One region of the Pseudoduganella sp. SL102 genome, then DNA from elsewhere that is predicted to be linked to it. Evidence: predicted binding sites of a transcription regulator. Region 1 holds the regulator's gene; each other region holds the start of a gene.
The links. Region 1 encodes sigma-54, which starts transcription at its own class of promoters, with help from an activator protein. Its sites were predicted from a motif close to TGGCANGNAANCTGCTTT; they were not measured.

Region 1 (7,106 bases):
ATCGACACGTCGGAAATTTCCGCCAACAAGCTGCGCGCCTGGATCAAGGAGCTGGTCGAAAGCGAGAATGCGCCGCTGACACTGTTCTTCGAATCGTTCGCCTTCAAGGTGGGCGTGCCGCAGGACGCGGACTTCGTATTCGACGTGCGCGCGATTCCCAACCCGTATTACGACCTGTCGCTGCGCCCGCTGAACGGCCGCGACGCGCCCGTGATCGCCTTCCTCGATGCACAGCCGAGCGCCGAGGAAATGTTCGGCGACATCCGCGGGTTCATCGAAAAATGGCTGCCCGCATTCAAGACGGACAACCGCAGCTACCTGACGGTGGCCATCGGCTGCACCGGCGGCCAGCACCGCTCCGTCTACATGGCCGAGCGCCTTGCACGGCATTTCAATGCGAGCGAGCGTGTGGTGCTGCGGCATCGCGAACAGCATTAGGCGATGCGAAGGAGTGTGCGCTTGCAAGCGCACACCGCTACACAGGCGCGGAATACATTCCGCGAATTCCCTGTTTCGCCATCGCGAGCAACACTAAGTCAGGCGATGCGAAGGAGTGTGCGCTTGCAAGCGCACACCGCTACACAGGCGCGGAATACATTCCGCGAATTCCCTGTTTCGCCATCGCGAGCAACACTAAGTCAGGCGATGCGAAGGAGTGTGCGCTTGCAAGCGCACACCGCTACACAGGCGCGGAATACATTCCGCGAATTCCCTGTTTCGCCATCGCGAGCAACACTAAGTCAGGCGATGCGAAGGAGTGTGCGCTTGCAAGCGCACACCGCTACACAGGCGCGGAATACATTCCGCGAATTCCCTGTTTCGCCATCGCGAGCAACACTAAGTCAGGCGATGCGAAGGAGTGTGCGCTTGCAAGCGCACACCGCTACACAGGCGCGGAATACATTCCGCGAATTCCCTGTTTCGCCACCGAGAACAGCACTAAGTCAGGCGACCCGAAGGAGTGTGCGCTTGCAGGCGCACACAAAAACAATCACCGCATATACGGCGCCACGTTCCCCGCGATCCGCTTGAATTCCGCCTCCGATAGCGGCAGTTGCCGGAACGCGGCCCAGCTTTCGCGCGGCCGCAGGTTCTTGCCGGCGGCCGCATCCGAGCCGAACAGGATCCGCTCGGTGCCGATCTGCCGGATGCGCTTCGCCAGCTGTTCCCGCTGGGGCGGGGTGATCTCCGGATTGGTCATCGTGGCAGCGTCGAACCACAGGCGTTTCGTGCGGGGATCGCGCGCTGCCACGGCGTCGGCCAGCACGCCCAGCGCTTCATCGGACGGCGGATCGCCGTAGCCGGGGCCGGTACCGGCCAGGTGCGCGACCTGCACCGTCACGTCCGGCGCGGCAGGCAACAGCTGCTCGAGGAAAATGCGCGCCTGCGCGGCGCCGTACGGACGGCGCTTGGAAATGGACGCCCGCATGTGCACGGCGATCGCCATTTTTTTCGCATTCGCCGCGGCGAATACCTGCCGCAGCCGCGCCACGTGTTCTGGCAACTCCAGCTGCACGTCCGAATTCCCGAAATGCAGTTTCAAGCCATGCTTCAGGTCGGGCAGCGCGGCGCAGCGCTCCAGTTCTTCCAGCGCATAGTCCTTCAGCGGGTTGATGCTGCAGAAAGCCAGCAGCCGGCCAGGATACAGCGCGGCCTGGGCGCCATTGAAGTCGTTCTCGGCGCGCACCTTCGCAAGCTCGTCCTCGATCTTGCGCGCCGGGCTTCCCCATACATAGGCGACGGACAGCAGCACGGCACGCCGGATGCCGGCGGTATCGAGCAGCGCAACCAGATCCTTCGCCGTGATCACCGAAGGCCCGCCGGCGCCGGTATCGAGCAGCCGCGCCATCGCCGGGCTGAACAGGTGCTGGTGGTGGTCCACCAGCGGAGCGTCCGCCGGCGGCGCCACGGCCTGCGGTGCGGCAACCGGTGCATCATGGGCCCATGCGGGCAGCGCAAGCACAGTGGCGGCGGCGGCAGGCAAAGCAAGGAAATCACGGCGTTTCATGGCAGGCTCACAGGTGGCGCAACGGATGGGCCCATGCGGGCCATGCGGGCTCGAAGAAGCGGGCCACGGTGTCATCGCTTACCTCCTCGAGCGATGGCGGATTCCAGCGGGGCGCATGGTCCTTGTCGATCGCCAGCGCACGCACGCCTTCGATGACTTCGCCATGTTCGAACGCACGGCGCACCAGGTTGCGCTCCATGCGCAGGCAATCGGCGATCCCCATCGTGGCGCCACGCCGCAGCATCTCGGCTGTCACGCACTGCATCAACGGGGAACGCCGCGCGATCGCGGCCAGTGCGTTCTGCGCGAACGGATGATCGTCGCGGCGCAGCGAAGCAACGATGCCGGCCACCGAGCGGTGCGCGAAATGGTCGTCGATCAGCGCACGGTGCGCCTGCAGCTCCGACGGCCCCGCCTCGCCGCGCAGCGGCCGGGCGAACATGGCGACCGCTTCGCGCAGCCCGGCACCCGCCGTGGAGCCGACCAGGTCGGCCAGCAGCGGCAGCTCGGCGGCAGGAACATAATGGTCGGCCAGCCCGCAGTACAGCGCATCGGCGGCGCCGATCGCCAGCGCCGTCAGCGCGAGATAAAGGCCCAGCTTGCCGGGCGCGCGCGACAGGAAATAACTGCCGCCCACGTCCGGGAACAGCCCGATGTTCACCTCGGGCATCGCCAGCCGGGTGCGGTCGGTTACCACGCGCACGCCGCATTGCGGGCCGCCCTGCGCAATGCCCATGCCGCCGCCCATCACCACGCCATCCATCATGGCCACGTACGGCTTCGGGAAGCAGTGCACCAGGTAGTTCAGCGCATATTCCTCGGTGAAGAAATCCTCGACCTGGGCGCTGCCGCCCTGCGGAGTGGCACGGCCGGCGGCATGGAAGAAGCGGATGTCGCCGCCGGCGCACAGCGCCTTGTCGGTGCTGCTGCGGATGACTACGGCCGCGATGTCATCGTCGTCGCGCCAGGCCAGCAACGCGCCGGTGATCGCCCGGATCATGTCGAGTGACAGCGAGTTCAATGTCCTGGGCCGGTCGAGCGTGATGAAGCCGGTGCCGTTACGCACCTTGGTATGGACGTGGTCGGTCATGGTGTCTCGCATCGTTGTCGTTATTGGCCTCATTCTAGCCATGGATGCGGCGTGTGTGGCGTAAACCTTGGACCCGGACGTAACAAAGGGCGCATCGCGCGCCCTTCTGTTGTAGCGGTTGCAGCGGTAGCAGAACTGGAGCAGTTCTGCCACCGCGCCCTGCGTCCGTCGTTATGCGGGCGATGCGGGGATCTCGGCCTCGCTCAGGTGCTTGATGGTTTCGTGGTTGTGGTTCTGCACTTTATCCTTGTGCTTCATGACCTGGCGGTCCAGCTTGTCGATCAGCGTATCGATGGCCGCATACAGATCCTGGGCGACGCTTTCAACGAATACGGTCTTGCCCGACATGCGCAGATTAATTTCGGCTTTCTGTCTTTTCTCTTTCTCGGTGAGATTATCTACACTCAGGATCACACTTACATCGATCAGCTGATCGAAATGGCGTCTAACGCGTTCCAGCTTGTTCTGCACATACTCGCGAATGGCAGGGGTAACGTCGATATGGTGTCCACTGATGGTCAGATTCATACACACACTCCTAAAGAAGATATAACAGGTTCGTGCGTTATCCGCCAAAACAGGCAAGGCGGCGCAGAGGAACCCAAGCACTACCAGGATTTGCCGCAAGGGCTTGCAAAGGGGTTTGCAAATGCGCTTGCAACGAACTGCTATAGCGATTTGCGGAGGCTGACCGGGGGGATTTTCAATGCTTCGCGATATTTGGCAACAGTGCGTCGCGCAATCACCATGCCTTGTTCACCCAGCATGTCCGCAATCTTACTGTCGGATAAAGGGTTCTTCGGGTCTTCGGCTCCTGTGAATTGCACGATCAGCGCCCGGATCGCAGTCGAGGATGCTTCCCCGCCAGCTTCGGTTGCAACGTGGCTGCCAAAAAAGTACTTCAACTCAAACATGCCATGCGGCGTCAGCATATATTTTTGAGTTGTTACCCGAGAGATAGTACTCTCGTGTAGACCCAGTGTATCAGCTATTTCACGCAACACAAGGGGTCTCATTGCCACCGCGCCATGCGAGAAAAAGTTCTTCTGCCGTTCGACGATGGCCTGGGCCACGCGGAGGATCGTGTCGAAGCGCTGGCGCATATTCTTGATCAGCCACTTTGCTTCTTGCAGCTGTGCATTCATCTGCGTCTCGCCCTTGCCCTGCTTGAGCAGGCTGGCGTACAGCGCATTGACACGCAGGCGGGGCATCACGTCGTTGTTCAACGTGACGATCCAGCCGTTGCGCCCCCGCTTTACCACCACATCCGGTACCACGTAGTCTGACACGTCGGCCGCGAAGGCGGCGCCCGGATGCGGGTTGCATTGGCGGATCACGGCCTGTGCTTCACGCAGGTCTTCGTCGTCGCAGTCGAGCGCCTTCTTGAGCTTGTTGAAGTCGCGCTGGGCAAACCACTGCAAGTGTTTTTCAACGATGCACAGCGCCATGCGCCGCGTTACCAGCGGCACGCCGGGCATGCGCCGGATCTGCAGCGCCAGGCACTCGGAAGCGTTGCGCGCGCCAATGCCCGGCGGGTCGAAGCTCTGCAGCAGGTTGAGCGCGGTGCGCAATTCTCCGATCTCGATTTCCAGCTCTTCCGGCATGCGCTCGTGGATCTCTTCCAGGCTTTCCTCGAGGTAGCCGTTATCGTCGAGCGCATCGATGATCAGTTCCACCAGGCCCCGGTCGCGCGCCTCCAGCACGGTCACGCGCATCTGCTCCATCAGGTGCTCGCGCAGGCTGCGGTGGCTGGCTTCCAGCTGGGGGCGGGCATCGTCGTCGTCCGGCCCCTTGCCGCTGCCGGCGCTGCTCCAGTCGGTATCGCCGGTGCCGGCATCGAGGCCTACGCCCTCGCCGCCATCGAACGGCTCGGGTTCCGGCGCGGCGGGCGCATCCTGCGGCGGCCCGCCTTCCGGTGGCGCCTCGCCGGCCCCTTGCGTCGTGTTGATCGCGCCATCGGCCAGCAAGCGCACCGAGCGGTCGAGAGGATCGTCGAGCCGCTCCAGCAGCGGGTTATCGGTCAGCAGCTGTTCCAGTTCCTGGTGCAGCTCCAGCGTGGACAATTGCAGCAGCCGGATCGACTGCTGCAGTTGCGGCGTCAGCGCGAGGTGCTGGGAAGTGCGCAGTTGCAAGGACTGTTTCATGGCTGATTAGGAGCTGGTTGAGGTCTGGTCAAGGCCGCTCACATGCGGAAATGTTCACCCAGATAGACACGACGTACGGACTCGTCGGCGATGATGTCGTCGGGCCGGCCGGAAGCCAGCACACTGCCCTGGTTGATGATATACGCCCGGTCGCAGATGCCCAGCGTTTCCCGCACGTTGTGATCCGTGATCAATACGCCGATGCTGCGCTCCTTCAGGAAACGCACGATGCGCTGGATCTCGATCACGGCGATCGGGTCGACGCCGGCAAACGGCTCGTCCAGCAGCACGAAGCGGGGATTGGTTGCCAGCGCGCGGGCGATCTCCACCCGGCGCCGTTCACCGCCGGACAGCGACAGCGCCGTGTTCTCGCGCAGCTTCTCGATCTGCAGGTCGGCCAGCAGCGCGTTCAGCCGCTCGTCGATCTCCGCCCTGGTGAGCGCCTTGCCGTTTACCTTCTGGATCTCCAGCACGGCACGGATGTTTTCTTCCACGGTCAGCTTGCGGAACACCGACGCCTCCTGCGGCAGGTACGACAGGCCGAGGGTGGCACGCTTGTGGATCGGCAGGGTGGAAATGTCGGTGCCATCGAGGTCGATGGTGCCGGCATCGGACGCCACCAGGCCCACGATCATGTAGAACGACGTGGTCTTGCCGGCACCGTTCGGCCCCAGCAGGCCGACCACTTCGCCGCATGCCACCTGCAACGACACGTCATGCACCACCTGGCGCTTGCCATAGCTCTTTTGCAGGCCGCGCACGATCAGCGTGCTGCTGCAATTTTCCTGCGCCTGCGCCATTTAATTCCCCGCTGCCGGCGCGGCCGGCGATTGGGTGGCGGAAGGCGCCGGGCTCGGCGGCGCGGTGCGCTTGGGCTGGATCACCATCGTGCCGCGGCCGGCACCCGGCTTGTCGGCCCCGGTGCTGGTATTGCGCACGCTGAAGAACTCGCGGCGGCTGTCGTAGGAAATGAATTCGCCCTCCACCTCGTCGCTCGGCTTGTTGCCTTCCAGGCGACGGATCTTGGCCTTCGAATACATCTTCACCAGCTCGGCCTTTTCATCGTATTCGATGCGGTCGGCCTCGCCTTCCATCCACTGGTCGCCCTCGCCGTCGCGCTTCTGGCGGAACGCGACCTTCTTGCCGCCGCCGGTCAGCGTGGCCAGCTGGTAGCCCTCCGGCGAATAGGTGACCACGGCCTTGTCGGCCTTCATCCGCAGCGTGCCGCGCGTCAGCGTCACGTCGCCGGTGAAGGTGTACACCTGCTTGACGTCGTCCGCGTCGAGGCGGCCGTAATTGATCTCGGTAGGCTTGTACGAATCGGCCTTCTCGGCGGCGGCATAGCCCGCCGCGCCCAGCAGCACGAGGGCCGCCATCATGAGTTTCTTCATCTTCGATTCCTGTACGCTGTTCGTCTCGATGTTCGTTTGTTCATTGCCGCGCCCGCGGCGGATACACGATGGTGCCGCGGCCCAGTTGCACCTGGCGCGTGGCATTGTTGGCCTGCATGCCGATGCCGGTGGCGGTGGCGCCGCCGCTTTCCATGCGCACCGGCAGGTCGGTTTCCATGCGGTCTTCCTCCGGGTAGATGACCAGCTTCTCGGTAACCATGTGCATGTCGCGCGTGGTGGGCGACGCGGCACGGTGGATGTCCACGTCCTTCGTCAGCGTGACGCGTGTGTTGTCCTGGTCGACCCGGGCATGCCGGGCGCGGATATCCATCGGCGGCTTGTCGCCCGACAGGCTGCGCACCACCGGATTGTCGATCTCCGACGAGTCGTCGGACGGACGGTGCGTCAGCCTGTCGCCCGAAACGATGTAGCTGGGCTGGCCGGTTTCCGTCATGCGCACGTAGGAAAAGCGC
Region 2 (7,106 bases), 2.5 Mb from region 1:
AGTACGTCAGCGGTACGTCCTCGGCGTTGACGAAGGCGAGGATGTCGATCGTCTGCGTGGCCTTCACGTTGGCGCGCTTCAGGTCTTCGTCGGACAGCACCACGTATTCGCCGGACGTGTATTCATAGCCCTTGATGATGTTGTCCCACGCGACTTCCTTGTTGTTGCCCTTGTTGTAGCGCTTGAAGCCGATGGGCGAGAAGTCGCGCTTGTCGAGCATGGTCAGGTCCAGCTCGTTCTGCTTCACGGCCGAATACAAGTCGACCGGGATGTGGACCAGGCCGAAGCTGATGGCGCCTTTCCAGAGCGAGCGGGCCATGGCGGTGCTCCTAGCCGACGCTGCCGGTGACCGGCAGCACGATGCCGCTGATGTAGCTGGCGGTGGCTGGCGACGCCAGGAACACGTAGGCGGGCGACAGTTCCTCGGGTTGGGCGGGGCGTTTCATGTCGGTACTGGCGCCGAATTCCTTGATCTTGTCCGGCGTCTGGTCGGCCGGGTTCAGCGGCGTCCACACCGGGCCCGGCGCCACCGCGTTGACGCGGATGCCTTTCTCGATCAGGTTCGACGCCAGCGACATCGTGAAGGCGTGGATCGCACCCTTGGTCGATGAATAGTCGAGCAGCTTGGAGGAACCGCGCAGGCCCACCACGGAGCCGGTGTTGATGATCGACGCGCCTTGCTTCAGGTGCGGCAGCGCCGCCTTGGCCATGTGGAAGTAGCCGTAGATATTGGTCTTCATCGTCAGGTCGAAGCGCTCTTCGGTGATGTCTTCGAGCGAGTCGGCATGTTCCTGGAAGGCGGCATTGTTGACGAGGATATCGAGCTTGCCGAATGCCTTCACGGTCTCTTCCACCGCGCGGCGGCAGAAATCGAATTCGCGCACATCGCCGGGGATCAGCAGCGCGCGCTTGCCTTCGGCCTCGATGTGGCGCTGCGTTTCCTCGGCATCCTGCTGCTCGTCGGGCAGGTAGACCAGCGCCACGTCGGCGCCTTCGCGTGCATACAGCACGGCCACCGCGCGGCCGATGCCCGAATCGCCGCCCGTCACGATCGCGCTCATGCCTTCCAGCTTGCCGCTGCCCTTGTAGCCTGGGGCCAGGAATTGCGGCTTCAGTTCCATCTCGGCTTCGATGCCCGGCTTGTCGAGGTGCTGGTCGGGCAGCGGGGTTTCCGGGAACTCGTGGGTTCCCGCCTGCACCGCCTGTTCTTCCTTCTGTTCGCTGCCGCCCTGCGACTTCGCCGCATCCTTGCTGTCCTGCTGCTGCTGGATCTCGCGCTGCAGGTTGCCGACGTCCTGCGCCTTGTTTTCCGAATTGCTCATTTGACTGTTCTCCCGAAGTTCGAGCGAACAGTATTGGCGCCTCCGGTGCCGCCCTCAGTGCGCTTGCGCACAGATGCGGGCACCGGCATCCTGCGGCGCACCGGAAAAGGCCCCGGAAAAACGGCGACAGTCACCATTTATCCAGCAATGTTTCCGCAAAAACGGTGACTGGCACCGTTTGTTTTGCAATGTTTCCCGAAAAACGGTGACAGGCTCCGATAATTCCGAGATGTTTCCCGAGAGCGCGAGGGGCGCCGGCCGCCTGCCCATGGTGGACACCAGCTCTGCCATGATAGGCTTGCGCCTTTACACGATATGACAGGTTTCCTCGCCATGCTGGACTGGCTCAGACATTACCGCCGTGCGGCGCTGCCCGGGGATATCGGCGCGGGGATCGTCGTGGCCATGATGCTGGTGCCGCAGGGGATGGCGTATGCGCTGGTGGCGGGCCTGCCGCCGGTGGCGGGGCTGTATGCGAGCATCTTGCCGCCGGTGGTCTATGCGCTGTTCGGCAGCAGCATGACGCAATCGGTGGGACCGACGGCGATCGTGTCGCTGATGACGGGCGCCGCGATCGCACCGCTGGCGGGCGGCGCGCCCGGCCTGCATGCGGTGCTGGCGGCGCAGCTGGCGCTGGTGGCCGGCGCGGTCCTGCTGCTGTGCGGCCTGCTGCGGCTGGGCTTTCTCGCCAATTTCTTTTCGCGGCCCGTGATGAGCGGCTTCACGGTCGGCTCGTCGCTGGTGATCGCGTGGGGCCAGGTCAAGCCGCTGCTGGGCGGCCCCATGCAGCACCCGCACGTGCCGAGCGCCATCCTCGGCGTGGCATCGCTGGTGCTCCTGTTACTGGCGCGCAGCCACCTGGCCAGGCTGCTCAAGCGCATCGGCGTGCCGTCCGGCGCGGCGGACGTGCTGTCGAAACTGGCGCCGATGGTGGTGGTGCTGGCCGCCACCGCCGCCGTGGCGGGCTACGGCGCCCATGGCATCCGCCTGACCGGGCCGGTGCCATCGGGCCTGCCGCAGCTCAACCTGGCCGTGTCGCCATCGCACTGGCGCGAGCTGCTGCAGCCGGGACTGCTGATCGGCTTCGTGGTTTTCCTGATGAGCATGAGCGCGGCGCAGACGCTGGCGTTGAAGCGCGGCGAAAAGCTTGTGTCGAACCGCGAGCTGGTGGGCCTCGGCGCCGCCAATGTGGCCGGCATGGTGTCCGGCGCGTTTCCCGTCACGGGCAGCCTGTCGCGCTCCGCCGTCAATTTCGCCGCCGGCGCCAACACACCGCTGGCCAGCGTCATCTCGGCGATCCTGCTGGCCACCGCGCTGATGCTGCCGACCGGGTGGCTGGCGCTGCTGCCGTTGCCCACCCTGGCGGCCACCATCATCGTGGCCGTGCTCGGCCTGCTCGAACTCGATACCCTGAAGACCGCCTGGCATTACGACCGCGGCGATGCGCTGGCCTGGCTGGTCACGTGCGTGGGCGTGCTGGCACTCGGCGTGGAGGCGGGCGTCATCGTCGGCGTGGTGCTGTCGATGGGCACGCTGATATGGCGCGCCAGCCGGCCCCACATCGCCGTGCTGGGGCGCATTCCCGGCACCGAGCATTTCCGCAATGTCGACCGCTACGCCGCGACCCGTTCCGAATCGGTGCTGATCCTGCGCATCGATGCCAACCTGTTTTTCGGCAACGTGGAAGCCGTCAACGAACGGATCGAGGACGAACTGCGCGCCCATCCCGCCACCCGCCACCTGGTGCTGACGATGCTGGCGGTCAGCTCGATCGATACCACGGCGCTGTTCGCGCTGGCCGAACTCAATGCCAGCCTGAAGGCGCGCGGCATCGGCCTGCACCTGGCCGAGGTGAAGGGCCCCGTGATGGACCGGCTGCGCGCCAGCACGCTGCTCGACAACCTGAACGGCAAGCTGTTCCTCAGCACGGCCATGGCCAGCGACCACCTGAATGCAACCGACAAGGACCACCCATGATGAAGCCCGGCGCGGCGCTTGCCGCCTGCCTGTTCGCCACCACGCCCGTGACTTTCGCACAAGCGATCGCCGCAGCATCGACTGCCGCTCCGACTGCTGCACCGACTGCCGCACCATCGACCGCCCCCGCAACGGCCGATGCCCGCCTGCGCGCCATCTATACCGATGAATGGCAATGGCGCCTGCAGCAGCGGCTGGAAAACGAGGAAGACGACACGAGCGGGATCCGTGCCGACCTGCCGAAGGTGGACGCGGCCACGCAGCAGATGCGCCGGGCGCACTGGGAGGGCGTGCTGAAACGGCTCGATGGCGTGGCCGAAGCCAGCCTGTCCGAGGCCGAGCGCGTGAACCATGCCGTGTACCGCGCGCAGGTCGCGGCGCTGGTGGCGAACGTGCGCTTCCGCGAATATGAAAAGCCGCTGAACGCGGATTCCTCTTTCTGGTTCAACATGACGTACGAGGCGCGCAAGCCCTTCCGCACGAAGCAGGACTACGTCAACTACGTGGCCCAGCTGGACGACGTGCCGCGCTACTTCCGCGAACAGGTCGCCAACATGCGTGCCGGCCTGGCGCGCGGCTTCACGCCGCCGAAGGTCACGCTGGCCGGGCGCGACGCCACCATCGCGGCCATCGCCCAGGCGCAGCCGGCCGACACGCCGTTCTACCTGCCGTTCAAGGACATGCCGGCCACCATCCCGGCGGCCGAGCAGGCCAGCCTGCGTGCCGCGGCGATGAAAGCTATCACGGAGCGGGTGATCCCGGCCCATGCCGAGCTGCTGGCCTTCATGCGCACCGAGTACCTGCCGCGCGCCACGGAAACGCTGGCGGCCGAGCGCCTGCCGGACGGCAAGGCGTACTACCAGTCGAAGATCGTCGAGTACACCACCACGCAGCTGTCCGCCGACGAGATCCACCGCATCGGCCTGGCCGAGATGGCGAAGATCCGCGCCGAGATGGCCGAGGTGATGAAACAGGTGAATTTCACCGGCGACCTGCCGGCCTTCCTGCAATTCCTGCGCACCGATCCGCGCTTCTATGCGAAGACACCGGAAGAACTGCTGATGCGCGCCGCCTGGATCGCCAAGAAATTCGACGGCAAGGCCGAGCGCTACTTCGGCCGCCTGCCGCGCAGCCGCTTCGCCATCATTCCCGTGCCGCCGGACCAGGCACCGTATTACACGTCCGGCCGCGGCGGTCCGGGCGTGTACCTCGTCAACACGTACGACCTGCCGTCGCGCGCGCTGTACAGCCTGCCGGCGCTGACCCTGCACGAATCGGCACCCGGCCATGCGTTCCAGATGCCGGTGGCGATGGAGCAGGCGGGCCGGCCGCCGTTCCGCAACGCGTACATCTCGGCCTACGGCGAGGGCTGGGCGCTGTACTCGGAGCGGCTCGGCACGGAAATGGGCATCTATGAAACGCCGTACGAAGTGTTCGGCATGCTGAGCTACCAGGCCTGGCGCGCCTCGCGGCTGGTCGTCGATACCGGCATCCATGCGAAAGGCTGGAGCCGCGACCAGGCGCTGAGCTACCTGATGGACAATACCGCGCTGTCCCGGCACGAGGTCGCCACCGAAGTGGACCGCTATATTTCCTGGCCGGGGCAGGCGCTGTCGTATTACCTGGGCCAGATGGCGATCATCGGGGCGCGGCGCAAGGCCGAGGCGGCGCTGGGCGAAAAATTCGACATCCGCGCCTTCCACGACACCGTGCTGGAACTGGGCTCGGTGCCGCTGCCCGTGCTGAAGGACAGGATCGACCGGTTCATCCGGGAGGGTGGCAAGGGGCCGTACGGGTGAGGGCGGCGCAGCGGGCGCCGGGTATGGTCAGCACATACCCGGGGCGCCTTGCCAGGATGCGCCGGGCCATGGAAAGTGGACGGCTGCACCAACACGTTGCATGAATGCTTCGTTAATGAATCTTCGTGCGCAACATTGCCGGATTATCGTCATAATGGTGCAGAATTCTCAACAGCATCTTTCTCAACTTCACTGGAATCCCCGCCATGCCGCTCTACCAGATCTGGTACAACGACGCCGACCAACCGCTGGTCGTGAACACGCCTTACCGCCTGCGCGATATTGAAATCGCCGGCGAAATCATCCGCAACGAACACCGGCAGAACCGCCAGAGCGCCGACCCGGCCGGCCTGACCGTGCGCGAACTGCTGCGCGTGAATGGCTTGCGCAACGTGCGCTACACGCTCGATGAAAGCGAACCGGTCGAGCTTCGGTGACAATTGCCGTGTAAATTGCACCACGGCGGTGCGCTTGCTCTGCCGTGGTGCATCACGGGGCCGCCAGGCCCTGGAAATGCTGGCACGCAACTTGCTGTTAGTGCAGGGTCATCGTTGAACAACGCCTCATGCCCGACTGTACGGAACGCCTGCCTCTCCCGCCTCACCACGCCCACCCTGCGGCGTGGCAGGCCCGGCTCATGCTGGGCTTTACCCGAGATAGCGATACCACCCGCCTGACCCGCCGCGAACACAGCGGCCCGCTGCGGGTGCAGAAACCCCTTTATCCGGAACATCCGTCGGTCTGCCATGCCATCGTCGTGCACCCGCCCGGCGGCGTGGTCGGCGGCGACGAGCTGTCGGTCACCGCCCACCTGAGGCAGGATACCCATGCCTTGCTCACGTCGCCCGGTGCCGCCAAGTGGTACCGCGCCAATGGCCGCGTCTCGCGCCAGCGCATCGAACTGGCGGTGGATGGCGGCGCTTCGCTGGAATGGCTGCCGCAGGAAACCATCTTCTTCAACGATGCCCATGTCGAGCTCGACCACCATGTGGCGCTGGCCGCGGACGCCAGTTATATCGGCTGCGAGATCCTGTGCCTGGGCCGCCGCGCTTCCGGCGAGTCGTTCAGCCAGGGCCGTGTGGCCCAGCGGACGTCGGTGCGCCGCGGCGGACGGCTGCTGTGGTGGGAACAAGGCGCGCTGACGCCCGGCACGCTGGCCAGCCCGCTGGGCCTGCGGGCCACACCGTATCGGCCATGCTGCTGGCGGTGGGCAAGCCGGTCACGGCCGATACCGTGGCCGCGCTGCGCGCGCTGGCCGATCACCCATGCTGGGGCGTCACCCAAATGAAACATGTGCTGTGCGTGCGCTGGCTGGGCCACGACAGCGAAGCCGCGCGGGAACTGATGCTGACCGCCTGGCGCATCGTGCGCCCCGCGGTCCTCGGCCGCGCCGCCATCGACCTGCGCAGCTGGCGCACCTGACCGGCGCACTGACAAGGATACCCATGGACCTGACACCCCGCGAAAAAGACAAGCTGCTCATTTTTACCGCCGGCCTGCTGGCCGAACGCCGCCTGGCACGCGGCCTGAAACTCAATTACCCCGAAGCGGTGGCGCTGATCACGGCAGCCATCATGGAAGGCGCGCGCGACGGCAAAACCGTCGCGCAGCTGATGTCCGAGGGCACACAGATACTGACCCGCGACCAGGTGATGGAAGGCATCCCCGAGATGATCCCCGATATCCAGGTCGAAGCGACTTTCCCGGACGGCAGCAAGCTGGTGACCGTCCACAACCCGATACCGTGAGGTGAAACATGATCCCGGGCGAATACCAATTGCAGGACGGCGAACTGCCGATCAACGATGGCCGCGAGACGGTGACCATCGTCGTGTCCAACGTGGGCGACCGCCCGATCCAGGTCGGCTCCCATTTCCACTTCTTCGAAGCGAACAATGCGCTGTCGTTCGAGCGCTGGAAGGCGTATGGCAAGCGGCTCAACATCGCGGCCGGCACGGCGGTGCGCTTCGAGCCGGGCCAGCAGCGCACCGTGGAACTCGTGGCGGTG
Region 3 (7,106 bases), 1.8 Mb from region 1:
CAGGGTGGCCACCGCCGGCCTGCAGGAGCTGGCAGCGGAACTGGCCCCGCACGCCTGAACCGGCCAGGATGGCAGGATCGGCCCTCCCATCCGGAACTTGCGGTCGTCCGGCCCCGGAGTACAATCAGTCGGGCATCGGCGGCATGTGCGGTACCGAACTGATCTTGCATGCGGGTACTGCCAAGCTGGCGACTGAGCAAACCACCAAGGAGGAACCGCAATGCGCCTGGATATTTACCGACGACCCGAACACGATGGCATCTTTTCGTATCTGGCAGTGCCGGAAGGAAAGCCGATCCCCCAGGAAGCGATCAATACCGACTGGGAACCGGAAGCCAAAGCGCTGGAAGTCGACGACGACGCCGACACACTGCCCGAGTTCCACATCGAACACCTGCCCGAGCAAATCGGCACCAAGGGCTACGCCATCACCGGCCTGAAGGATATGTAAGGCGGTGCATGGCATGCGGTCCATGGCGCCTGGCTGATGCCGGGCAGCCGATACGCTCCACCGGACCGCATGCCTTGTCGGCTGCTGTGCTGGCGCAACGCCGGGCTTTGTCGCGTGCCGCCGCGGCGGTCACAGGCGGTTTCAACGGGTTACAACGGGTTACAATTAACAGATTGGTAACTCCTTTGATTCCCAACCGCGACAGGGCCCGCCGTGATCCACTTCTTTCCCACCTATACCAAGGACGGCACGCGTTCGCCGTTCGCCCTCGGCTTGAAGGAACTCGGCGTCGACTACCGGCTGTTCGCCGATGACGTGCGCTTCCGCTACCACTCGCGGCTCAAGCTGCTGTTCGTCGGCTGGCCGAAACTGGCCTGGTTCGCGCTGCGCGCCGGCATCCGCTCGCTGGTTACCAGCCGCACCAATCCCGAGGCGGTGGTGCTGGGTTCGGACATCGAAGTACTGATTTTCGCGCCACTGCGCGCCCTGTTCTCGCGCCGTACGCAGATCGTGCTGCTGGGTTTTATTCTCACGCCGCGCCAGCATCCGCTGCTCAACCGGCTGCGCCTGCTCTACTTCCGCTTCGTGATGTCGTTCGTCGACAAGGTCATCTGCCACTCGAAGAAGGAGCGCGAGCGCTACAGCGAGCTGTTCGCGAACGGCCGCACCGAAGTGTTCTACATCCCGCACGGCACCCATATCTATGGCCGCGAGGAATTGCCGGAAGCGTCGAACTCGCCGTACATCCTCACCGCCGGGCGCTCCGGCCGCGACTACGGCACGCTGTTCGACGCGGTGGCCGGCCTGCCGATCGAACTCCACGTGGTGTGCGACAACGACAAGCCGCTGGCCGGCCTGGCAATCCCCCCTAACGTCAAGGTGCTGCGCAACTGCTATGACGGCGACTATGTCGACCAGCTGAAGAACGCCCGCTTCGTGGTGGTGCCGCTGGGCGTGGCCGATATCTCGGCCGGGCAGATGGTGCTGCTGCAGGCGATGGCCTTCAACAAGGCCACCGTCATCACGCGCACGCTGACGGTGGAGGATTATGTCAGCGACGGCAACGAGGCCGTGCTGGTACCGCAAGGCGACGCCGCCGCGATGCGCGCCGCCATCGTGCGGCTGCTGGACGATTCGACGTATACCGCGCAGATGGCCGACCGGGCCCTCGATGCGTTCGACAACCGGTTCGACATGAAGGCTTTCGTGCGCAACCTGGTCGCCGCCGTGCGCGCCCCCAGGGAGGTGCCGCGTGGGAAAACCGGTGTCTGACACTATTTCCTGCGGAAATAGTGTCAGACACGAGAGGCATTCCGCCCAGGCGAGTTTTGGTGTCAGACACTATTTTTCCTTGAAAAAGGGTGTCTGACACCGGTTTCCCCACCGCGATCAGTACTCCACCGCCACCTCTTTTGCGCCCAGCACCTGTTCCAGCGCCAGCGTGAGTTCATCGGACGGCGCGACCCGCCAGTCGTCGCCCAGCTGCAGCGTGCAGTCAATGCCCTGCGGCTTGATGCGCATCTGCACCGGCAAGCCGTAGTCGTCGCGGTGCGGCGCCAGCACTTCCTGCAGTTTCGCGGGCGCCACGGCGGCCGGCAGCAGCCAGCCCATCTGGCGGCCGAACTGCAGGCGGGCCGACACGATGTCGTACACCTTCTCGGCCGAGATGCGCAGGCCGCCGGTGAAGCGGTCTTCCGATACCTTGCCGGTCACGGCGAGGAATTCGTCTTCCTTGAAGGCCTTCTTGTTGGCCTCGAAGATCTCGTTGTACACGGTCACTTCCACCACGGCGCTCTTGTCGTCCAGGCTGACGATGAGGATCTTGCCGCGCTGCGTCATCTGCGTGCGGATGCCGGTGATCACGCCGCACATCATGCGCGGCTCGCGCGACGGCTCCAGTTCCGACAGCTTGGTGCGGGCGAAGCGCCGCGCTTCCTGCGCATACGAATCGAACATGTGGCCGGACAGGTAGAAGCCCAGCGCGATCTTTTCCTCGGCCAGCTTCTGGCGGTCGGTCCACGCGGTAGCCTGCACGTATTCGGGCGGAGCGACCAGGTCGCTGTCGTCGCCGCCGAACAGGCTCACCTGGTTGGCCGCCTTCAGTTCCTGCTCGGCGCATTCCATGGCGAAGCCCACCGACGCGAACAGCACCGAGCGATCGACGCCGAAGCAGTCGAACGCGCCCGAGCGGATCAGCGCCTCGATGGTACGGCGGTTGATCTGGCGCTTGTCGACCCGCTTGCAGAAGTCGAACAGGCTCTTGAACGGACCGTCGGCTTCGCGCGCGGCGATGATCGCCTCGATCGCGTTCTGGCCGGCGCCCTTCACGCCGCCCAGGCCATAGCGGATCGCCGTGACCTTCTTGCCGGTCACGGAACGCGGCTGGCCGTCCGGGCGGAAGCGGTACGCCGACAGGTTGATGTCCGGCGGCAGGATCGTCAGGCCGCACACCTCGATCGAATCCTCGACGAGGATCTTGACCTTTTCCGTGTCGTCCATCGTCAGCGACATGTTGGCCGCCATGAACGCGGCCGTGTGGTGCTGCTTCAGGTACGCGGTGTGATACGACAGCAGCGCATAGGCGGCGGCGTGCGACTTGTTGAAACCGTAGCCGGCGAACTTCTCCATCAGGTCGAAGATCTCGTCGGCCTTCTCGGTGGTCAGCCCGCGCTCGCCGGCCCCCTTGCGGAAGATCTCGCGGTGCTCGGCCATTTCCTCGGCCTTCTTCTTGCCCATCGCGCGGCGCAGCATGTCGGCGCCGCCCAGCGAGTAGCCGCCGATGATCTGCGCCATCTGCATCACCTGCTCCTGGTAGACCATGATGCCGTAGGTCTCGGACAGGATGCCCTCGGTGCGCGGGTCCGGGTAGTCGAACTTTTCGCCGTGCTTGCGCTTGCAGAAGTCGGGAATCAGGTCCATCGGGCCCGGACGGTACAGCGCCACCAGCGCGATGATGTCCTCGAAGCGGTCGGGGCGCGCATCCTTCAGCATGCCCTGCATGCCGCGCGACTCCAGCTGGAACACGGCCACCGTCTTCGCCTTGGTCAGCAGGTCGTAGGAACCGCGGTCGTCCAGCGGCAGCGATTCCAGGTTGAAATCCTTGTCGGCCGGGTCCAGTTCGCGGATGTAGTTCACCGCGCGGTCGAGGATCGTCAGCGTGGTCAGGCCCAGGAAGTCGAACTTCACCAGGCCCACGGCCTCCACGTCGTCCTTGTCGTACTGCGAGACCACGCCCGAGTCGCCGGATTGCGTGTACAGCGGGCAGAAATCGGTCAGCTTGCCGGGTGCGATCAGCACGCCGCCGGCGTGCATGCCGATGCCGCGGGTGATGCCTTCGACCTGCTGCGCCAGATCCAGCAGCTGCTTCACTTCTTCCTCGTTCTCGAGGCGTTCCTTGAGCAGCGGTTCTTCCTCGATGGCCTCGGCGATCGACACCGGCTTGCCCGGCTTGAACGGGATCAGCTTCGAGATGCCGTCGCAGAAGTTGTAGCCGAAGTCGAGCACGCGGCCGACGTCGCGGATCGCGCCTTTCGCCGCCATGGTGCCGAAGGTGGCGATCTGCGACACCGCGTCGCGGCCATACAGGTCCTTCACGTGCTGGATCACCAGCTCGCGCTTTTCCTGGCAAAAGTCGATGTCGAAGTCGGGCATCGATACCCGTTCCGGGTTCAGGAAACGTTCGAACAGCAGGTTGTACTTGAGCGGATCGAGGTCGGTGATCTTCAGCGCATAGGCCACCAGCGAGCCCGCGCCCGAGCCGCGGCCCGGGCCGATCGGCACGCCGTTGTTCTTGCCCCACTGGATGAACTCCGCAACGATCAGGAAGTAGCCCGGGAACTTCATGTTGATGATCGTGTTGTTCTCGAACGCCAGCCGCTCCTCGTAGCGGGGACGCATCTTCTCGCGGTATACGGGGTCGGGGAACAGCTGCACCAGGCGCTCTTCCAGGCCCTTCTTCGTTTCGGCGACCAGGAATTCATCGATCGTCATGCCCGGCGTGGGGAAGTTCGGCAGTTGCGGCTTGCCCAGCGTGAGCGTGACATTGCAGCGCTTGGCGATTTCCACCGAATTCTGCAAGGCGCCCGGCAGGTCCTCGAACAGGATCGCCATTTCTTCCTGCGTCATGAAGCGCATCTGCTCGTTGAACCGTTTCGGCCGCTTCGCGTTGGCGATCATCTCGCCTTCGGCGATACAGATACGGGCTTCGTGGGCGATGAACTCATGCTCGGACATGAACTGCACCGGGTGCGTGGCCACCACCGGCAGGCGCAGCCTGGCGGCCAGCGCCACCGACTGGCGCACCTGCGCTTCCTGGTTGGGCTGCCCGGCGCGCTGGATCTCGATATAGAAATGCCCCGGGAAGATGGCCGACCATTTCTCGGCGTGCCGTTCGGCCAGCTCCAGGTTGCCGTTGTCGATCGCGCAGCCGATGTCGCCGAACTGCGCGCCGGACAGTGCGATCAGGCCATCGGCGCCGCTTTCGCCGGGCATCACGTCATATGTCTGGTCTTTCAGCGCCGCCAGCCATTCGGTGCGCAGTTCGGCGCGGCCCTTGTACTGGTTGGTCAGCCACGCCATCGACAGCAGCTCGCACAGCTGCAGGTAGCCCACGCGGTTCTTCGCCAGCAGCAGCAGGCGGCATGGCTTGTCGCGGTTGTCGTCGTTGGTGATCCAGACATCGCAGCCGATCACCGGCTTGACGCCCTTGCCGCGCGCGGCCTTGTAGAACTTGACCATGCCGAACAGGTTCGACAGGTCGGTGACGGCCAGCGCCCCCTGCCTGTCCTTCGCCGCGGCCTTCACCAGGTCGTCGATGCGGACCAGGCCATCGACGATCGAGTATTCCGAGTGCACCCGCAGGTGGACGAAATCCGGGCCGGGTGGCGGTGCGGGCTCATCGGGCTGGATGACAGGTTGAATAACGGGCTGAAGAACGGGCTCGATGACGGACAGGTCTGGGACTTCGGTACTCATGGGATCGATTGGGCGGTGAGGCTTCGTGCGGCGAAGGCGCTATTTTACCGCCGTTGAGGTACTCGCGGCCAACGCGCCTGCTCAGCCAGCGCTGTCGGGAAACTTTACATTTTCCGGCCAGGTATTTGAGCCAGCTCAACGACAGCGTTGATTTTTCTCAAAATTATCGATCTGGCATCAACCTTGCTTAAGCTTGGTGACACTACGCAACTCAAGCCGCTATCCATTATTTACCTTCAGGAGCCATTGTGCGAACCTTCGTAAAAAACATCCTGCTGCAAGGCGCCCTGCTCCTGGGCGCGCAGGCCGCTGCCCACGCAGCACCGATCCTGCTGGTGTCGAACGGCGTGCTGATGGGCGCTCAAGCCGTCGAAGTAAACGGGGAACAGTATGACGTGCTGTTCTCGGACACCCGCCCGCAAGCCAGCAACCTGCTGTTCGACTCGTTCTCGGAAAGCTATGCCGCCTCCGACGCCCTCGACCGGCTGGTGTTCCAGGGCGTGTACGACATGTCGCCCGCCCTGACCAACGGCTGCGGCAACCCGCTCACCTGCTCGATCGTGACGGCGTTCGATGTCGGCCGCATCCTGCTCAGCGGTACGGCGTTCACCAACACGGCGACCCGCTACCTGGACGTGAGCGCCATCTACGCCGCGACGGGCAATAGCGCCAGCTCGTCGAAGATCACTTACGCGAACTGGTCGGTGCACCGGTTGCCGGACCAGCAACAGGCCATCCCCGAGCCGTCCACGCTGCTGCTGGCCGGCGCTGGCCTGGCGGCACTGGCCTGGCGGCGCAAGGCACGCCGCGCCATGGTTTAAGCACGGCGGTCACGGCACCGCCAGGGCTCGCCGCTACGCCCGTTCCCGCGCCGGCCCCGACATCACCGGAAATCAGGCACACCCACGTGCCTGATCTCGGGCATTTCCTCCGGGCGCGTATGCGGAAAAGGGAGGGAGCACCATGTTCTTCCGCCAGTCTCCACGCGCGCACCTGCCGTCACGTTCGACGGCACGCACCGCCACGCCCCCGATCGATCTCGCCGCCTGCGAATCCATGGCACCGCAGGGCCAGGAAATCGCAATTTGCAACAAGTAGCAATTTGCAACGCCACCGCATGGACGAGCGATGGCGTGCAACCATACAATCCTGGCGAGGCGTTCGACATTCCCCACCCATCACGTCTTTCACCCTCCAGGGCAAGCCTTTCATGCGCGTTTCCAGCAAGTTTTTCCTGTCTTCCCTTCTGGTCTCCTGCCTCGCCGCTTGTGGCGGCAGTGACAGCAGCGGGGGCCCCTCGCCCGTGCTCTCGGCAAAAGTCACGCCATATCTCGGCGAGTGGAGTGCCGCCTGCGAAGGACGCACGGTCGAAAGAATTTCAGTCACGCAGGATCCGGCTGGCGGCGACAGGGCGCTGATGTCGACCAGGACCGATTACTACGCGAACCCGGGCTGCACGGGCGCCATCATTGCCACCAAAAGTGTGAATGTGCCCGGCATGCAGGTGGAGATCACCGGCTCCACCAATGGCGGGGTGGTGTTCAGCGAGGGCGCCGCGGCGGTGCCGAGCGCTTATGATGCCGTGTCCGCCACCATGCCCGCCCACCGTATTACGGTCACAGGAACGGCCGTGACGTACGCGCTGGTGCATAACCAGTGGATGTGGCACATCGATTTCGGC
Region 4 (7,106 bases), 3.4 Mb from region 1:
GGCAGCTTCGCCAGCCTGCGCATCCGCGGCGCGATCCTCGACGAGCTGCGCCGCCAGGACTGGCGTCCCCGCGCGGTGCGCCAGCAAAGCCACAAACTGCGCGACGGCGTGCGCGCCCTCACCCGCAAGCTGGGCCGCGAACCCAGCGAGCAGGAAGCCATTGCCGGCCTGGGCATCACGGCCGACGAGTACATGGCGTACCAGCTCGATGAAAATGCCGAGGTGATGGCCAGCTTCGACGACCTGCTGCAGGAAGGCGCCGCCGAAGGCAGTGCCGGCAGCGCGCCCAGCCCGGAAGAGCAGCTGATGGTCCGGCGCAGCCTGGAACAGGCCCTGAACGGCTTGAATGAACGCGAGCAGCGCGTGGTGCAGATGTACTACGAGTTCGAGCTCAGCTACAAGGAAATCGCCGCCGTGCTGGAATTGACGGATGCGCGCGTGTGCCAGCTGAACAAGGCGGCCCTGAACAAGATGAAAGCCGTGCTGCAGGGTTGACCCGCCGGCACAGATAAAGGAATTCACCATGCAGCAAATTGTCGGCCTTATCATTATTTTCGGCAGCGTCTTCGGCGGCTACATCCTGATGGGCGGCACCTTCGCCGCCATCTGGCACCCGATCGAGATCCTGGTGATCGCCGGTGCCGGCGCCGGCGCGCTGGTGCTGGGCAATCCCGGCCACATCCTGCACGAGCTGGCGCACCAGCTGAAGAAGATCATCGTGCGCAAGAAATACGACTCCGAATTCCAGCGCCAGCTGCTGCTGCTGATGTACGAACTGCTGCAACTGGCCGCCGGCGGCCTGAAGGCGCTGGACGCGCACGTCGAGGCACCGAAGGACAGCGCGATCTTCCAGCGCTACCCTTCCGTGCTGGAAGAGCCGAAGCTGCTGGCGTTCATCGTCGACAACTTCCGCCTGATGGCCATGGGCAAGATCAACGCGCACGAGCTGGAAGGCGTGCTGGAGCAGGAACTGGAACTGATCCACGAAGAGTTGACGCAGCCGGCCAAGTCGCTGGGCAAGATCGGTGAAGCCATGCCGGGCTTCGGCATTCTGGCCGCCGTGCTGGGCATCGTGATCACCATGGGTACCGTGGGCGGCGGCGCCTCGTCAGGCGAGATCGCCGAAAAGGTCGGCGCGGCGATGGTCGGTACCTTCATCGGCATTTTCCTGTGCTATGGCTTGATCGACCCGATCTGCAACATGCTCAAGCAGCTGGTCAGCGAGGAAGCCGGCGCGCTGGAATCGGTGAAGGTGGTGCTGGTCACGCACGTATCCGGCAAACCGCCGCTGCTGGCGATCGACGCCGGCCGGCGCCTGGTGCAGTTGAATACCAAGCCGAGCTTTGCCCAGCTGGAAAGCTGGATCAACGCGATGGAAAGTGGCGAAAGTGGAGGCGGCCGTGCAAAAGCCGCATGAGAAACACCATGAAACCACCATCGTCAAGCGCAGCGGCGGCAAGCATGCGCACGACGATCACGGCGGCGCATGGAAGGTGGCCTTCGCGGACTTCTGCCTGGCCCTGATGTGCCTGTTCCTGGTGCTGTGGCTGATGGCGGCGCGCAATACCGAGAGCCTGGAGCAGATCCTTACACAGTCCGATGGCAACCGGACCGACCAGGGCAAGGGCGTGATGCCGGAAGCGGTGGGCGGCCCGCGCGGCAGCCTGATCGAGCGTTTCCCGATGCCGCGTACCGGCAACTCGGACGTGGAAGGCCGCGAAGAACAGAGTACCCAGCAAAACCCGCAGCAGGCGCCGGAAAAGGTGGCTTACGAAACGCGCGATGACCTGGCCCTGCTGGCCAAGGCGCTGCAGCAGATGAGCCACGACGCTGGCCTGAAAAGCAACCTGGAATCGGTGATTACGCCGTATGGTCTTCGTGTCATGTTGCACGATACCGACAAGCAAGGCATGTTTGTGCGCGGTAGTGCAGTGCCCACCGGCAAGTTCCAGTCGCTTTTGCGTAAAATGGGACCCTTGTTTGCACGCATGAAGAACCAGATGCTGATCGTCGGCCACACGGATTCGTTACAATACGAAGATACCAGCCACGCCGCGTTCTCCAACTGGAACCTGTCGTCGAACCGCGCCATGTCCGCGCGGGCTCAACTGCTTGCCGGCAGCATGCCGGCCGACAGCGTGCTGCAGGTGGTCGGCATGGCCGACCGTGCTCCCCTCAATACGAAACATGCCAGGGCCGGGGTCAACCGCCGCATCGAGTTGCTGATCCTGACGAGCAGCCAGGCCAATGCGATTGCCGGCATGTTCGGCATGCCGGGCAACACCGAAGCGGTCGCTCCGGGCGTCGAGACGGAACTGCCCGATGCCGCCGAGTTGAAGCAGCTGCGCAGCAAGATGCAGCCGGCGGGAGGTTAACGGACATGGCGATCGAAACCAAGTCAAGAGGTCAACGTATGCGAATTTCCAGTGGAACCCCAGGCGTGATGCCGGTACAGACCGTTACCGACACGGCCCCGGCGGAGGCGCCCAAGGCAGCCGCCCCGGCGGCCAGCGCGCCGCTGCAGTCTTCCGTGCTCCAGCCCGCCATGCAGGCGATGAAGGAGATGCCCGACTTCGACCATGCCAAGGTGGCGATGTTGCGCGACGCGCTCGCCAAGGGCGAGCTGCCATTCAACGCCGGCAAGCTGGCCGGCATGATCCAACGTTTCCACGGGGGCCAGTGACGTGACCGCGGCAGTGAATGGCTCGGCGGGCAGCACAGGCGCCACGCGCCAGGCGGCGATGACGCAATTGCTGCAGGGCGTGGCCGACGACATGGCGGCTTACCGCACCCTGCTCGACCTGCTGGAGCAGCAGTTCGATGCGGCCATCCGCCACCAGCAGGAACGGCTGGGCCAGCTCGCGGCCGAGATCGGCGCGCTGGTCGACACGCTGGAAAGCCGGCGCGTGGAACGCGTCGCGTTCGCCACGCGGCTGACGGGGGCAAGCCCGTCGATGGCGCAGGTATTTACCCTGCTGCGCCCGGAACCGCGCGCCCGGCTGGAAGCCGACTGGAGCGCGCTGGAACAGATGGTGCTGGCGGCCAAGGCGGCCAGCAAGCGCAATGGCGACCTGCTCGCCGAACAGTTCACGATCATGCAGCGCGTGCTGCATGGCGATAACCAGACGTACGAACCCGCCTGATGACGTTCCCGACCATGCCCACCCAGGCCACCGCGGCCACCGTGTCGAACATGACCTCGGCACGCCCTGCCCTGCCGTCCGCGTTTGCCGGCGGCGGCGGCAGTACCGGCTTTTCGCCGGCGTTCCAGGCCGTGCAGGCCGACGTGGCGACCTTCATCGCGCAGGGCGGCGGGATGTCCTTCGACAGCCCGGACACCCCGCTGTCGGCCGACGGCGCGGCGCTGCGCGCCAGGCTGGCGGCCCAGGCGATCGGCGGCACGGACTTGGCCAACGGCGCAGTCAACGGTGCTGTCGATGGCAACGGCATCGATGGCGACGCCCAGCAGCAATTCCTGGCAACCATCCGGCCGCATGCGGAAGTCGCCGCGGCCAGGCTCGGTGTGTCGCCGGACATCGTGGCGGCCCACGCTGCGCTCGAGTCCGGCTGGGGCCAGCGCCCGCTGCGCAACGGTACCGCCGACAGCAACAACCTGTTCGGCATCAAGGCCGGCAGCGGATGGCAGGGCGACGTGGCCGCCAATGTCACCACCGAATACGAACACGGAACGCCCGTAAAGAAAGTGGAAAAGTTCCGCAGCTACCCGGACCAGGCCAGCGCGTTCCGCGACTATGCCGACCTGCTGGCTTCCAACCCGCGCTACCAGAAAGCCCTCAATGCCGGCGATGACGCGCATGCGTTCGCCAGCGGCCTGGCGCGCGGCGGCTACGCCACCGATCCGGCCTATGTGCAGAAACTGTCGAAACTGGCGTCGCGGATCGCGCGCACGGAGTATTGATGGCCTTTTTGATGGCCTGATCGATGGCCTGATCGATGGCTTGAGCAATTCTGGCGCGCGACTGTGGCGCGGCCATGAGAAAGGGGGCGGTTCCATGATGGGACCGCCCCCTTTTCACATCCGTCGACCGGTCAGCTCTTGCGGCGGCGGCGCACCACGGCCGTGACCGCCAGGCCGGCCAGCAGCATCGCATAGGTGCCCGGCTCCGGTACCGGCGTCGTGACCACGTCGCGCGAGAACAGGGTCAGGTTGGAGAAGTCGGGCGAATTGCCCTGGCCCTGGCCAACGGTCCAGAGGATTTCCCAGTCGCCCTGCAAGCTCTGGCCGGCCAGCACGGTCTGGTTATCGAACAGCCAGGCGCCACCCTGGTTGCCGGCGTGGATCGCAAACACGAGGTCGAGCGTGATGTTGGTGGTGGTGCTCGTGTTGGTGATCGTCCACAGTCCCTGCGTGCCGGTGGCATCGACGAACGTGAATGTCAACGGGCCGAGATTGGCGAACTCGCTGCTATGGTCGTATTTGTCGAGCAGCGAGAAGCTTCCCGTGCCGGTGCCGTCGAACGCCGTGCCGAAGCCGCTGGTATCGCCGTTCGGGCCCGCATGCGGATTCCAGCCCGCCTCATAGGCGAACGCATCGGCGGCCTGGCCGTCGAGCGTCACGTCCGCGGCGCTGGCGCTGCCGATCGCGGCGTGCGCGTTGAACGCAAAGGCCAGGATGGCCGATGCGGCTGCCAGTTTTTGTACTAGAAGTTTCATTTTTATTCCCCACTCGTTGGTGCCGGAGCGCCGGCCACGGAATGCCACGGTAGGCAGACCTGGGAAGTCTAGCAGAGGAACATTGAGATAAAGTAAATTAATTCGGGTCGATGTTCTCGCAAGTCGTTGTTTTATAGGGAAAAATCTTCTTGCTACTCAACTTCCATGGAAGCTCAGGCACAGTGCATGCCATATTGAAATCTTCTCACCATTTTTACTATTGGTCTTCCCATCACCCGTGCCATCGCAGCTCGGAGAAGCCAACCGTGCTGGCCATGTCGGTGACGGCGTAGCCCGGCGGAGCGCTACGCCGTCAGCCGCTCAGGTCAGTGCCGTTGGCTCTTCCGGCGCAGCGCAACGCCCGTCACCATCAGGCCCGCCAGCAGCATCGCGTACGTGCCGGGTTCCGGCACGGGCGTCGTCACCCTGTCGCGCTCGAACAGGGTCAGGTTCGAGAACTCGGGATGTGCGCCGTTATTTCCAACCGTCCACATGATCTGCCACGTGCCGGGCAGCGTTTCGGTGGCGCCCGGGTTGATGACCTGGTCGTCGAACAGCCAGGCACCGCCCTGGTTGCCGGCATGGATCGCGAACACCAGGTCGAGCGTGATGATGTCGCTGCCGGTATTGGTGACGGACCAGGTGCCGCTGGTCCCGCCGGGCGCCTGGGCGAAGGTGAACGTCAGCGGGCTCGTATCCGGAAAACCGGAGTCCTCGTATTTGGCGAGCAAGGTGAAATCGCCCATCCCGAAACCGTTGAAGGCGGAGCCGAAACCGCTGGTGTCGCCCATCGGACCGGCATGGGGGTTCCAGCCTTCCTCGTAAGCGAACGCGTCGGCGGGAGCGCCGTCGAGCGTGACGTCGGCGGCGCTCGCGCTGCCGATGGCGGCGTGGGCATTCAGTGCAAAGGCAGCGATGGCTGCGGCGGCAAGGCATCGCTGTCGCAGCGTTTTCATCAGGTCGTTCATGGCATGGTCCCCGTTGGTGTGCATGCCGGAACCGCGGCTGCGATCGCTACGGCATACGCATTCAACTTAGCAGGCCATGCGGCAGGGTCGACCGCAACCGGCGCGGCACTTGATGCCGGCCCAAGTGACTGGTTTTCAAGAGGAACTAAAGCTGTACTTCGCAGTCACTCGGCGGGCTCGACCTGGCCGATGTCCGTCACCCGGGCGCGGATCGTGACGCCGCTGGCATTCTTGACACGAATCGAGGTGCCGCGCCCGCCGCCGTCCAGTGCCTCGCCGGCCATGCTGACCTCGATGCCTTCGCGTTTCGCCACGATGCGCACCGCGTCGCCGCGCTTGACCAGCGTGGGCGCGACCAGCATGTTTTGCCGCAGCACGTCGCCGGCGCGGATGGTGCGGCGCGTGGCCAGGTCCTGCACCATCGTCAGATCGGAGAAACTGTCGGGCATGCCGCTGATATCGTGGCGCTCGAGCAACACATCCTCTGGCGACAGGGTTTTCCCTGTTGGCAAGTCCGTTGCCGCAACGGCCACTTTCGCCGAAATCTTCGCCCGGGTGACGAATTCATAACGCCAGCCACCCTGGTCTGGACAGATTGCCACAAAGCGCATGCGCGCCGGGGTCCGCACATCGGCCGGCTCCACTCTGGGCGGCTGCGCGCAGGCGCCGATCGGCCGGGTATTGCGCACTACCTCGACAGTGAACTGGGCGTCCACCCAATTTGCCAGGCTGGCATGTCTTTTCAACTGTTCCTGCGCGACTTGTTGCACCTGGACGACAAGTTGCTCGCTCGTGACCGGTGCTGCCACTGAAAACTTGATGGTGCCGATGAGCAACAGAGGGAAAAACCGGAGTACAATTCGTTTGTTGAACATGGGCAACACCTTCTGCAGGGCCTGATTTGGATCAAAACGGCCGGCAATGTTTCATGCCAGCCGGCGGCCATTTTACATGGGCTGTCACGCCATGTAGGGCGGCTCGTCTCACAGGGAGAAATAATGGGAATCAACTTCAAGGAAGCCACCGGGATCCACGCCGATGCGCTTCACCTGCGGGCGGAACGGACCCGCGTCCTGGCCTCGAACATCGCCAACGAAAATACGCCGGGCTTCCAGGCCCAGGATATCGACTTCGCCGCATCGATGGCGCAGCTGCGCTCGCAGGACGCGGGCGGTCTGGCGCTGATGGGTGACAGCGATCCGCTGTACCGCGTGCCGTTCCACCCCAGCACCGACGGCAACACCGTCGAGATCGGCGTCGAACAGGCAGCGTTCTCGCAGAATGCCACCGACTTCCAGACCAGCCTCACCTTCGTCAACATGAAGCTGCGCGGCTTGGCCAAGGCGATCAACGGACAGTAAGCCGGGCGGGAAAATATTTCCGCACATCATGGCGAGTTTGTCATTCAGAAAGCCCGGGGCGCGTCGATAACCGCCCTGTCAGCCCAGCAGGAGAACTAATGAG

Region 2: the regulator sigma-54 is predicted to act here: its motif matches at 5,616-5,633, upstream of OU994_RS14710 (urease accessory protein UreD).
Region 3: the regulator sigma-54 is predicted to act here: its motif matches at 5,598-5,615, upstream of OU994_RS27925 (PEP-CTERM sorting domain-containing protein).
Region 4: the regulator sigma-54 is predicted to act here: its motif matches at 4,849-4,866, upstream of OU994_RS21325 (PEP-CTERM sorting domain-containing protein).

Annotation. Positions count from the first base shown of each region.
Region 1 is NZ_CP115554.1:977,203-984,308, reverse strand. Features, by position in the region: gene rapZ (RNase adapter RapZ) at 1-438, shown strand, start outside; gene OU994_RS04185 (amidohydrolase family protein) at 992-2,008, opposite strand; gene OU994_RS04180 (enoyl-CoA hydratase/isomerase family protein) at 2,016-3,098, opposite strand; gene hpf (ribosome hibernation-promoting factor, HPF/YfiA family) at 3,270-3,626, opposite strand; gene OU994_RS04170 (RNA polymerase factor sigma-54) at 3,767-5,242, opposite strand; gene lptB (LPS export ABC transporter ATP-binding protein) at 5,281-6,042, opposite strand; gene lptA (lipopolysaccharide transport periplasmic protein LptA) at 6,043-6,633, opposite strand; gene lptC (LPS export ABC transporter periplasmic protein LptC) at 6,674-7,106, opposite strand, start outside.
Region 2 is NZ_CP115554.1:3,454,745-3,461,850, forward strand. Features, by position in the region: gene OU994_RS14685 (Ku protein) at 1-319, opposite strand, end outside; gene OU994_RS14690 (SDR family oxidoreductase) at 330-1,322, opposite strand; gene OU994_RS14695 (SulP family inorganic anion transporter) at 1,656-3,299, shown strand; gene OU994_RS14700 (DUF885 family protein) at 3,296-5,098, shown strand; gene OU994_RS14705 (hypothetical protein) at 5,305-5,535, shown strand; gene OU994_RS14710 (urease accessory protein UreD) at 5,736-6,386, shown strand; gene OU994_RS31745 (hypothetical protein) at 6,383-6,520, shown strand; gene OU994_RS14715 (urease subunit gamma) at 6,544-6,846, shown strand; gene OU994_RS14720 (urease subunit beta) at 6,855-7,106, shown strand, end outside.
Region 3 is NZ_CP115554.1:6,595,908-6,603,013, forward strand. Features, by position in the region: gene OU994_RS27905 (glycosyltransferase family 2 protein) at 1-58, shown strand, start outside; gene OU994_RS27910 (DUF6139 family protein) at 221-451, shown strand; gene OU994_RS27915 (glycosyltransferase family 4 protein) at 665-1,723, shown strand; gene dnaE (DNA polymerase III subunit alpha) at 1,841-5,425, opposite strand; gene OU994_RS27925 (PEP-CTERM sorting domain-containing protein) at 5,674-6,246, shown strand; gene OU994_RS27930 (hypothetical protein) at 6,636-7,106, shown strand, end outside.
Region 4 is NZ_CP115554.1:5,044,506-5,051,611, forward strand. Features, by position in the region: gene OU994_RS21295 (FliA/WhiG family RNA polymerase sigma factor) at 1-495, shown strand, start outside; gene motA (flagellar motor stator protein MotA) at 524-1,417, shown strand; gene OU994_RS21305 (flagellar motor protein MotB) at 1,401-2,375, shown strand; gene flgM (flagellar biosynthesis anti-sigma factor FlgM) at 2,381-2,683, shown strand; gene flgN (flagellar export chaperone FlgN) at 2,685-3,143, shown strand; gene OU994_RS21320 (glycoside hydrolase family 73 protein) at 3,143-3,919, shown strand; gene OU994_RS21325 (PEP-CTERM sorting domain-containing protein) at 4,051-4,674, opposite strand; gene OU994_RS21330 (PEP-CTERM sorting domain-containing protein) at 5,001-5,642, opposite strand; gene flgA (flagellar basal body P-ring formation chaperone FlgA) at 5,807-6,517, opposite strand; gene flgB (flagellar basal body rod protein FlgB) at 6,641-7,003, shown strand; gene flgC (flagellar basal body rod protein FlgC) at 7,102-7,106, shown strand, end outside.